3 regions of the Blautia argi genome follow, and region 3 is predicted to be linked to each of the others. Evidence: predicted binding sites of a transcription regulator. Region 3 holds the regulator's gene; each other region holds the start of a gene.
The links. Region 3 encodes Rex, which represses fermentation and respiration genes when NADH is low (regulators of the CRP and FNR family bind a similar motif). Its sites were predicted from a motif close to ATTGTTAANTANTTAACAAT; they were not measured.

Region 1 (3,283 bases), 1.2 Mb from region 3:
TTAGGGACAGGTTTGTTTCTGGTACCTGCGGCGGTTTTTCAAATTCTTATGGGAAATCAGTTTCAGGGAATCGGGTTTCTTGTTCTATATGGAATTACCGCGGTGGTGCGTCAGCTTCTGGAGCCGAAATTCATCGGGAATCATGTAGGTGTGTCGCCGCTTCTGGTATTATTTTCTGTGTACGCAGGTCTGTTTGTATACGGAGGTACAGGATTTATTCTGGGACCTTTCTCTGCTTTGCTTATCTTTACAATTTCAAAAAATTTTATAAACAAAGGGGAATAGCTATGGACTAATAAGGGCTTTCGTGTATAATGGAAACGTAGTTTAAATCCAAAGATAAATTGTTGTAAAAGGCAGGTAAAATCATGAAAAAGCTAACGGTGATTTTTTTATGTGCCGTGCTGGCTCTGGGAAGTGTCAGCGCATGCGGGAAATCCGGGGCAGATACAGACGAAGAAAACAATGCTCAGGCACAGGCAGAGCAGGAAGATAAGACAGAAGAGAGTAAGACAGAGGAAAGTAAGACAGAAGAGAGTCAAATAAACGGAAAGCAGGACAAAGAAAACAAGGACAATCCGGAAGAAACAGATAAAGAACAGGAAAAAACTCAGGAGGAATCCGGGGAGAGGGACGATGCTCAAAAGAATAAGGAAGAGGTAAAAGAAGAGCAAAATGAGAAAACGGATATGTCACAGGATTTGACCATGCAGGTCTTAAAACAGGCAGGAACAGTTGACTATACTTCCTTAGAGGAACTGAATCCAGTGCCGGGAAGCCATATTGCAGTGGTGGTAAAAAATACAAAATCCGCTTTCTGGCAGACTGTAAAAAAAGGTATGACAGCTGCGGTAAAGGATTTGAATGAAAAGATGGGATACAAAGGAGAGGATAAGGTTAAACTATCCTTTGAAGGTCCGACAGACGAGCTGGACGTGGAGAGCCAGATTAATACTATTGATGCAGTTCTGGCAGAAAATCCTTCTGTTTTATGTCTGTCAGCCATAGATATGGAATCCTGCAGCGCACAGCTTGAGGAAGCCATGGGAAATGAAATCCCTGTGGTGATTCTGGATTCCGGCGTGGAGAGCGACCTTGTCAATACCATTTGCGCTACAGATAATTATGCGGCAGGAGCAGAGGCTGCAAAGAAAATGGCAGAGGCGGTTGGAAACAAAGGTCAGATAGCTGTCATGGCTCATGCAGAAACTTCTAAGAGCAGTCAGGACAGGGAAAAAGGTTTTACAGAGGAAATAACAAAGAATCACCCGGAGATAGAGATTGTCAATATTTCTCATGAAAATGGGGAACACAGTATGGCAGAAATGGCAGAAGCAGTTTTGGTGCTCTATCCGGAATTAAAAGGCTACTACTGTACCAATGAATTTGCGGCAAATGATGTTCTGGACATAGTAAAGGCTTCTGGTAAAGAAATTTCCATTATAGGATTTGATGCCGGAAAGAAACAGATTGGCGCTGTTAAGGAAAAGACAGAGCTTGGAACCTTTGTGCAGAATCCTTACGGAATGGGATATGCCACAGTGATTGCCGGTGTTCGTGCAGACCTGGGACTGGAGAATGACAAGTTTATAAATACAGGGTACCAGTGGATTGACAGTACGAATGTAAATTCATCGGAATATGCTAATTATTTATATGAATAAAGCGGTGGTGTGAAAGTGAATAAAAGAAGCGCTTTGCTAATATGATAATTTGTTACATTATACAAAAGATAAAGGGAGAGATTGTACAAAATCAACACAATCTCTCTTTTTGTCTTTTAAAATAAATGGAGGCTTTCATAAAATTAGCGAGAAAGTATACAAAATTCGTTATTAAATTGACAAAATGCATAATTCATAGTAATATCAAACTATGCGAAGGTGGTGATACTGTGGTAGAAGAAACAATCAGGGAAATCCGGAAAACTGAACAGGAAGCAGAGGAGATTACAGCCCATGCAAAAGGACAGGGGACGCAGCTTCTCGAGCAGACCAGGCAGGAAACGGAACAGGCGAAAGCCGCTATGATTGAACAGGCGCAGGAGAAGGCAAAAGCAGCCAGAGAAACTGCGCAGGCTGCCGGAGAGAGAAGACTTGCGGAAGCTCTGGAATCGGCAGAACGGGAAATTGCAGAAATAAGAAAAACTGCAAAGGAAAAAGAAGAGAAGGCAGTACAGACCGTTATTGCGAGTCTGGTATGAAGCTGTCAACAAAAACAGAAAATAAAGGAGTGATGCGAATATGGCAGTATTGCAGATGCAAAAAGTCAGTATCTGCGCGCTGAAAAAGGACAGAAAAGCCATTTTGGAGAAAATTCAGTCCATGGGTCTTATGGAGGTTTCCGGATTTGAGAGTGAGGAAGAAGGCTTTCAGATGGTAAATACCCAGGAAGAGAGAAGTGCATTTGAAAAAAATGCTGCTCTGGCGGACACAGCACTGGATATTCTTCAGGAATATGTACCGGAAAAGGTATCTATGTTTGCCAGTCTGGAAGGCAAAAACCTTATCGAAAAGAAAGAATATCTGGAAATTACTCAGAGGGAAAAGGAAATTCTGGATATGGCTGCACAGGTTGCAAGATTGCATAAGCAGATTGCAGAGTGCAAGGCCGGGGTGCAGAAGCTGGAAAACCAGATAGAAGCCCTGACTCCATGGTTAAAGCTGGATATTCCCGTAGACTTTAAGGGGACCAGAACCACTGCGGTTCTCATTGGTTCGATTCCGGGGACTATGACGCTGGACGAGATTTACAGTTTGCTTAATGAGCAGACACCGGAGCTTTCGGGAGCTGATATTTCCATTTTGTCTTCGGAGAGAGATGCCGTATATCTTGCAGTTTTGTGCCTGAAAAAAGATATGGCAAAGGTGGAAGAGGTTCTCCGGCAGAGCGGTTTTGCCAAGCCGTCCCAGAGTATGAGCAAAATTCCGCTTCAGGAAAAGGAAGAGCTGCAGAAGCAAATCGAAGCTCTGCAGAAGGAACTGGAAGAATGCCGAAAGGAAATTGCTTCCTATGCTTCTGAAAGGGAGAATTTTAAGCTGATTTCAGATTACTTCCGGGCAAGAGCTGAGAAGTATGAGGTTTTGGGGCAGCTCCCTCAGTCCAGGAAAACGTTTATTTTAAACGGCTATGTACCGGCAAAATCTCTGGAGGTTTTTGAAAAAACGCTGACAGAAAACTTTATTCTGAGTCTGGAGAGCATGGACGTTCCCAAAGATGAAGAAATGCCGGTGCTTTTGAGCAACAATGGATTTTCTGAGTCTGTCGAGGGTGTTTTGGAATC
Region 2 (3,283 bases), 1.2 Mb from region 3:
AGAAGCAGTCATAAGTAATGCCCATTTCGTCCAGCTTATCTGTAATCGGTTTTGTGTAGCCATTGTTGTATAAAAAGGTATCTGTTACAATAAAGGCTTTCTTTTTACCATATACGTTTTTAAGTTCATCTAAAGCAACAGGCAGACAGCCTTTTTTGAAGTAAACCTTTTCCGGTGTTCTGAACCAAAGCATGTTTTCTCTCCTTTCGGCAACTGTTTTCACGTTTAACAGGTGTTTCACTCCTACGTTTTCAGAAACAGAGTTTCCGCCATAGGAACCGCAGCCGAGTGTCAGAGAAGGAGCCAGTTTGAAGTTGTATAAATCACCGATACCACCCTGTGCGGAAGGTGTGTTCACCAGAATACGGCAAGTTTTCATGCGGTCAGCAAATTTGTTCAGTTTTTCTGTCTGTGACGGATGTACATAAATAGAAGCGGTATGTCCATATCCTCCGTCCTTTACAAGCTGGTCAGCCATATCCAAAGCAGTGTCAAAATCCTTTGCCTTGTAAAGCGCCAGAACCGGTGAAAGTTTTTCGTGAGCAAAAGGTTCGGAAATATCTACAGAGGTAACCTCACCAATGAGGATTTTTGTGTTTTCCGGAACAGTAACGCCCGCCATTTCTGCAATAACAGCAGCCGGCTGTCCAACGATTTTTGCATTTACCGTACCTGCCTCTGTGAGGATAATTTTACGAACCTTATCCAGTTCTTCGCTGTTTAATACATGGCAGCCGCGTTTGATAAATTCAGCTTTTACGCTGTCATAAATATCAGCGATTGCAGTGACAGACTGTTCAGAAGCACAAATCATACCATTGTCAAAGGTTTTGGAATGAATGACAGAGTATACAGCAGTCTGTACATCACAGGAGCTGTCCATGATCACCGGTACGTTTCCGGGACCTACGCCAATGGCCGGTTTTCCGGAGGAATAGGCAGCTTTTACCATGCCGGGACCACCGGTTGCCAGAATTACGTCAACAGATTTCATCAGTTCGTTGGAAAGCTCAATGGTAGGTTCTTCAATCCAGCCGATAATGCCTTCCGGTGCACCTGCCTTTACAGCAGCCTCCAGAATGATTCTGGCAGCCTCTGTGGTACATTTCTTTGCACGTGGATGAGGGCTGATTAAGATAGCGTTTCTGGTCTTTAAGCAGATAAGACATTTAAAGATAGCAGTAGAGGTTGGGTTTGTTGTAGGAATAACAGCGCCTACAACGCCTACAGGTTCTGCAATTTTTTTAATTCCATAGGAGGTATCCTGTTCTACAACACCGCATGTTTTGACTCTTTTATAAGCATTATAGGTATATTCTGCTGCGTAATGGTTTTTGATAACCTTATCCTCCAATACGCCCATGCCGGTTTCCTCGCAGGCGAGCCTTGCCAGAGGAATACGCATTTTATTGGCTGCCATAGCAGCTTCAAAAAAGATTTTATCTACCTGTTCCTGAGTAAAGGTGGCAAATTTTTTCTGGGCTTCTCTCATAGCAGAGATTTTTGCCTGAAGAGCTTCTACACTGTTAATGGTTTCCGGTACTTTTGTTTCTGGTTTTTTAGCCATGGGAAATCCTCCTTAAAATAATAATTCTGATACAGTGTGCTGCATAACAGGAAACTTTTCATTTCCCGCAGCATTGACAATTATTTAACAAATGTTGAGGTTATTATATCTCGTTGTTAAATATTTGTCAATATAAAAATTCAGTAAAAAGGGAAATGTAAAAGTCGTTCTGTGTATGTTTATTTTATCATATACAGCTGAGTATATAAAGAAAAAAGATTGTTAAATTTAAAATTATCAGAAAATAGAAAGGGAAAAGATTTAATGATAATATTCTGGAAGTATTATACATTTCAAAGAGAAAAATTGATAAAAAAATAACATTTACAAAAAGAAGAAAATTTGCCATGCGGAAGCCCTTTACAGAATCAGGAATATAAGGGCAGAAGAGAAACTTTCTGAGGAGAAAAAGAAAACTGCTTCACAAGGTTCATTCCTGAATTTTTACGGTATGCACTTTGTGAAGCAGCGTTGTTTTTCTTTATTTTTTCAGATTCTGTCTTTTGCGAAGTCTGGAATCCAGAATTTTCTTACGGATACGCAGAGATTCCGGTGTGATTTCCAAAAGTTCATCTGTGTCAATAAATTCCAGAGCCTGTTCAAGACTGAGAATCTTAGGTGGTGTCAGCTTTAAGGCTTCATCTGCAGAGGAGGATCGGGTATTGGTCAGATGCTTGGTTTTGCATACGTTCAGCTCAATATCCTCCGGTTTTGCGCTCTGTCCGATAACCATACCGCTGTAAACTTTTTCCCCGGGACCGATGAAGAGAGTTCCGCGATCCTGTGCGGAAAACAGACCATAGGTTACAGATTCACCTGTTTCAAAGGCAATCAAAGAGCCCTGTTTGCGGTACTGCATATCACCTTTATACGGAGCATAGCCGTCAAATGCTGTGTTTAAAATACCAGAACCCTTTGTAGAAGTCATAAATTCTCCGCGGAAGCCAATCAGTCCTCTGGAAGGAATGTTGAATTCCAGACGGGTAGTTCCGTCACTTGCCGGACTCATGCCCTGTAGCTCGCCTTTTCGTTCACTGAGACGCTGGATTATGGTGCCGGAAAATTCTTCGGGAACATCAACATAGGCAATCTCCATTGGTTCCAGCTTTCTGCCTCTTTCATCTTCCTGATAAATAACCTCAGCCTTGCTGACAGCAAATTCAAAGCCTTCCCGACGCATGTTCTCAATAAGTACAGATAAATGCAGCTCGCCACGGCCGGATACCTTAAAGCAGTCTGTGCTTTCAGTGTCCTCCACACGAAGGCTGACGTCTGTGTTCAATTCTCTCATAAGACGTTCCCTTAAATGCCGTGAGGTGACAAATTTTCCTTCCTGTCCGGCAAAGGGGCTGTCATTGACAATGAAGTTCATGGAAATGGTAGGCTCTGAAATCTTCTGGAAAGGAATAGGATCCGGATTTTCAGGAGAGCATAGGGTATCTCCGATATGAATGTCCGCAATACCTGCAATGGCCACAATGGAGCCGATGCCTGCTTCTTTTACCTCAATCTTGTTTAAGCCGTCAAATTCATAGAGCTTGCTGATTTTTACCTTTTTCATTTTGTCAGGGTCATGATGGTTTACCAGCACAACCTCCTGGTTTACGCTTAAGGTGCCGTTTTCCACCTTACCTACGCCGATACGTCCCACATATTCGTTATAGTCAATGGTGCTGATAAGAGTCTGGGTAGGAGCTTCCGGGTCACCGGTTGGCG
Region 3 (3,283 bases):
CAGTTCTTCTTTTTTTTCCAGATAATAGTCATAATTTCCAATATAGTTTACCAGCTTGTGATTGGTCAGATCCAGAATTCTGGTGGCTGTTTTATTGATAAAATAACGATCATGGGACACATAAAGCACGGTTCCCTCGTAGTTATTTAAGGCCTCCTCCAGGATTTCCTTGGAAGTGATATCCAGGTGGTTGGTAGGCTCATCAAGAATCAGGAAATTCGCCTGGGACAGCATAAGTTTTGCCAGGGAAACACGTCCTCGTTCTCCACCGCTCAATGCAGAAATAGGTTTAAACACATCATCTCCGGTAAAGAGAAAGGCTGCCAGCAGGTTGCGGATTTCCGTATTGGTAAGTTTGGGATAAGCATCGGAGATTTCTTCAAAAATCGTTTTTTCCATGTGTAACACATGGTGTTCCTGGTCATAATAACCGATATGTACCTTGCTTCCCAGTCGGAAGCTGCCACTGTCAGCCGGAATTACCTGATTTAAAATTTTTAAGATCGTAGTTTTTCCGGTACCGTTGTTTCCGATAATGGCAACCCGTTCTCCACGCTTTATCTGAAAGTTCAAATCTTCAAACAAAGGAAGAGAAGGGAAGGATTTGCTGAGATGTTCTACCTCCAGCACATCGTTGCCGCTTATGATTCGTGGCTTTAAAGTGATACGCATGGAATCGTCCACTTCTGCGGGCTTTTCCAGCACCTCTATTTTTTCCAGCATTTTTTCCCGGCTTTCTGCCCTGCGTATGGATTTTTCCCTGTTAAAGGATTTTAGTTTTGCAATGACTTCTTCCTGATGTTTGATTTCCTGTTGCTGGTTTATATATGCCTGGTAGGCAGCCCGGCGGAGCATAGCTTTCTTTTCGCTATAGGCGCTATAGTTTCCTGTAAAGGAGGTTACTTTTGTGTTGTCAATTTCCACGATTTTTGTGGCAACCTTATCCAGAAAATACCGGTCATGGGATACAATAAATACAGCTCCCGGATAGTTTAAAAGATAGGTTTCCAGCCAGGCAATGGAATCCATATCCAGGTGGTTGGTAGGCTCGTCCAAAAGAATGATGTCCGGCTTTGACAGAAGCAGACGTCCCAGCGCCACGCGGGTTTTCTGTCCTCCGGAAAGGGTGGAAAGCATTTTGTCGAAATCTCCTTCTGCAAAACCAAGACCTTTTAATACCCCGGTCAGCTCACTTTTATAGGCATAGCCATTTTCCAGCTCAAATTCGTGGGTCAGTCTGGAATAGGTTTCCATAATTTTATTCAGTTCTACTTCTGTGGCATGCTTCATCTCTTTTTCTAACTGGCGCATACGCACTTCCATATCAAGAATGTGCTGCTTAACCTTCAAAAGAGAATCGTAGATGGATAAATCCCCGTCCATTTCCTGATGCTGCGCCAGATAGCCCATGGTTTTTCCTTTCGCTAAAATTACCTGACCGCCATCTGCCGCAAGTTCGCCTGCAATGATTTTAAAAAGTGTAGATTTTCCTGCACCGTTAATGCCTACCAAAGCTGCCTTTTCTCTTTCTTCAATGTGAAAGCTGGCGTCAGAAAGCAGGGTGACGCCGTCAAAGGACTTTTCTATATTTTGACATGCAAGTATCATGGTTCTAATCTCCTTTAAAACTCCGTACAGCCTGAAAAGCTGTCCTATTTATTATAGCGGAAAATTCTTATTTGACAACACAGAAAAAGAAAATTAATTGACTTTAATTTAACAATCCATTATAATGAAACGTAGAAATGTGTATTTTAAATACAGGAGGGTCGTCATGGAGGAAAAGTGCATTTCAAAGGCAGTGATCAAAAGGCTACCCCGATATTACAGATATTTAGGTGAACTTATAGAAGAAGGCGTAGAGCGAATATCCTCCAATGAGCTAAGTGAAAAGATGCGGGTAACTGCATCTCAGATTCGTCAGGATTTGAATAATTTTGGCGGCTTCGGGCAGCAGGGATATGGTTATAATGTTCCGTATCTGTATGAGGAAATCGGGAAAATTTTAGGACTTGATAAAACACATCACATGATTATTGTAGGTGCAGGTAATCTGGGACAGGCACTTGCCAATTATGTGAAGTTTGAAAAAAGAGGCTTCAAGATTGTAGGAATTTTTGATGTGAATCCAGTGCTGAAGGGGATTTCTATCAGAGGAAACGAGATTCGTATGATGGACGAGCTTCCTCAGTTTTTAAAGGAGCAGGACGTGGAAATTGCCACCTTGACCCTGCCGAAAAATAATGCGGCAGAAACAGCAGATCTGTTGGTAAAGAACGGCATTCGTGCTATTTGGAATTTTGCGCATCTGGATTTGGACGTGCCGAAGGATGTGATTGTGGAAAATGTACATCTTTCCGAGAGCCTGATGCGTTTGTCCTATAATTTGAATTGCTATGAAAACGAACATGAGAAGAAATAAACATGCGGGAAGGGGCTGTTGCGGCAGCTCCCTTTTCGCTTTCCCGGAAAAGGCGGTGAAAAAATGGAACAGATTGTAACCGGAGAGCAGATGAAGGCGTTGGACGTTTATACCATAGAGCAGATGCAAATGCCGTCCCTGGTGCTGATGGAACGGGCTGGTCTGCAGGTCTTTTGGAGCATGCAAAAAGAAGGGCTGCCACTTTCTAAAGTGCTGGTTTTATGTGGCAGCGGAAATAATGGAGCAGACGGCGTGGTCATAGCCAGGCTTCTGACCCTGGGGGGATATCAGACAGATGTCTGTATTTTGGGAAAGCCGGAACATTTTACAAAAGAAATGGAAAAACAGATAGAAATTGGCAGAAATTATGGGATTTCCTTTGTCAAGACTTTCTGTGTCCATGAATATACTACTATCGTAGACGCCCTGTTTGGCGTGGGACTTTCCAGAGAGATAAAAGGAACTTACAGAGAAACCATAGAAAGTCTGGAACATTTTCAGGGGAAAATTGTAGCAGTGGATATTCCTTCCGGTATCCATGCTGGGACAGGGGCAGTTTTGGGTTGTGCCGTAAGGGCAGATCTTACCGTTACCTTTGGGTACAAAAAGGCAGGGCTTTGTCTGTATCCCGGTGCAGCTTATGCAGGAAAGCTTATAAGTGCAGATGTGGGGATTTTAATGCCCCCCTCCTTTGGAAGCGGACTTTTTGCCTGTACCAGGGAAGAACTGAAGACGCTTGTAAGAAAGCCGGACGGGAATAAGGGCAGCTTTGGAAAGGTTTTTCTGGTAGCAGGAAGCAGGGAAATCTTCGGAGCGGCATATTTGAGCGGACAGGCTGTTTTGCGAAGTGGTGCAGGTATG

Region 1: a site for Rex is predicted at 1,829-1,848, ahead of DQQ01_RS15175 (ATP synthase subunit B family protein). Genes of this name have one in related genera too.
Region 2: a site for Rex is predicted at 1,640-1,659, ahead of adhE (bifunctional acetaldehyde-CoA/alcohol dehydrogenase). Genes of this name have one in related genera too.

The regions. Positions count from the first base shown of each region.
Region 1 covers NZ_CP030280.1:3,144,168-3,147,450, reverse strand. Annotated here, with positions in the region: gene DQQ01_RS15185 (AI-2E family transporter) at 1-285, shown strand, start outside; gene DQQ01_RS15180 (ABC transporter substrate-binding protein) at 369-1,664, shown strand; gene DQQ01_RS15175 (ATP synthase subunit B family protein) at 1,895-2,203, shown strand; gene DQQ01_RS15170 (V-type ATP synthase subunit I) at 2,244-3,283, shown strand, end outside.
Region 2 covers NZ_CP030280.1:731,439-734,721, forward strand. Annotated here, with positions in the region: gene adhE (bifunctional acetaldehyde-CoA/alcohol dehydrogenase) at 1-1,567, opposite strand, end outside; gene typA (translational GTPase TypA) at 2,049-3,283, opposite strand, start outside.
Region 3 covers NZ_CP030280.1:1,929,429-1,932,711, reverse strand. Annotated here, with positions in the region: gene abc-f (ribosomal protection-like ABC-F family protein) at 1-1,608, opposite strand, end outside; gene DQQ01_RS09435 (redox-sensing transcriptional repressor Rex) at 1,775-2,422, shown strand; gene DQQ01_RS09430 (NAD(P)H-hydrate dehydratase) at 2,486-3,283, shown strand, end outside.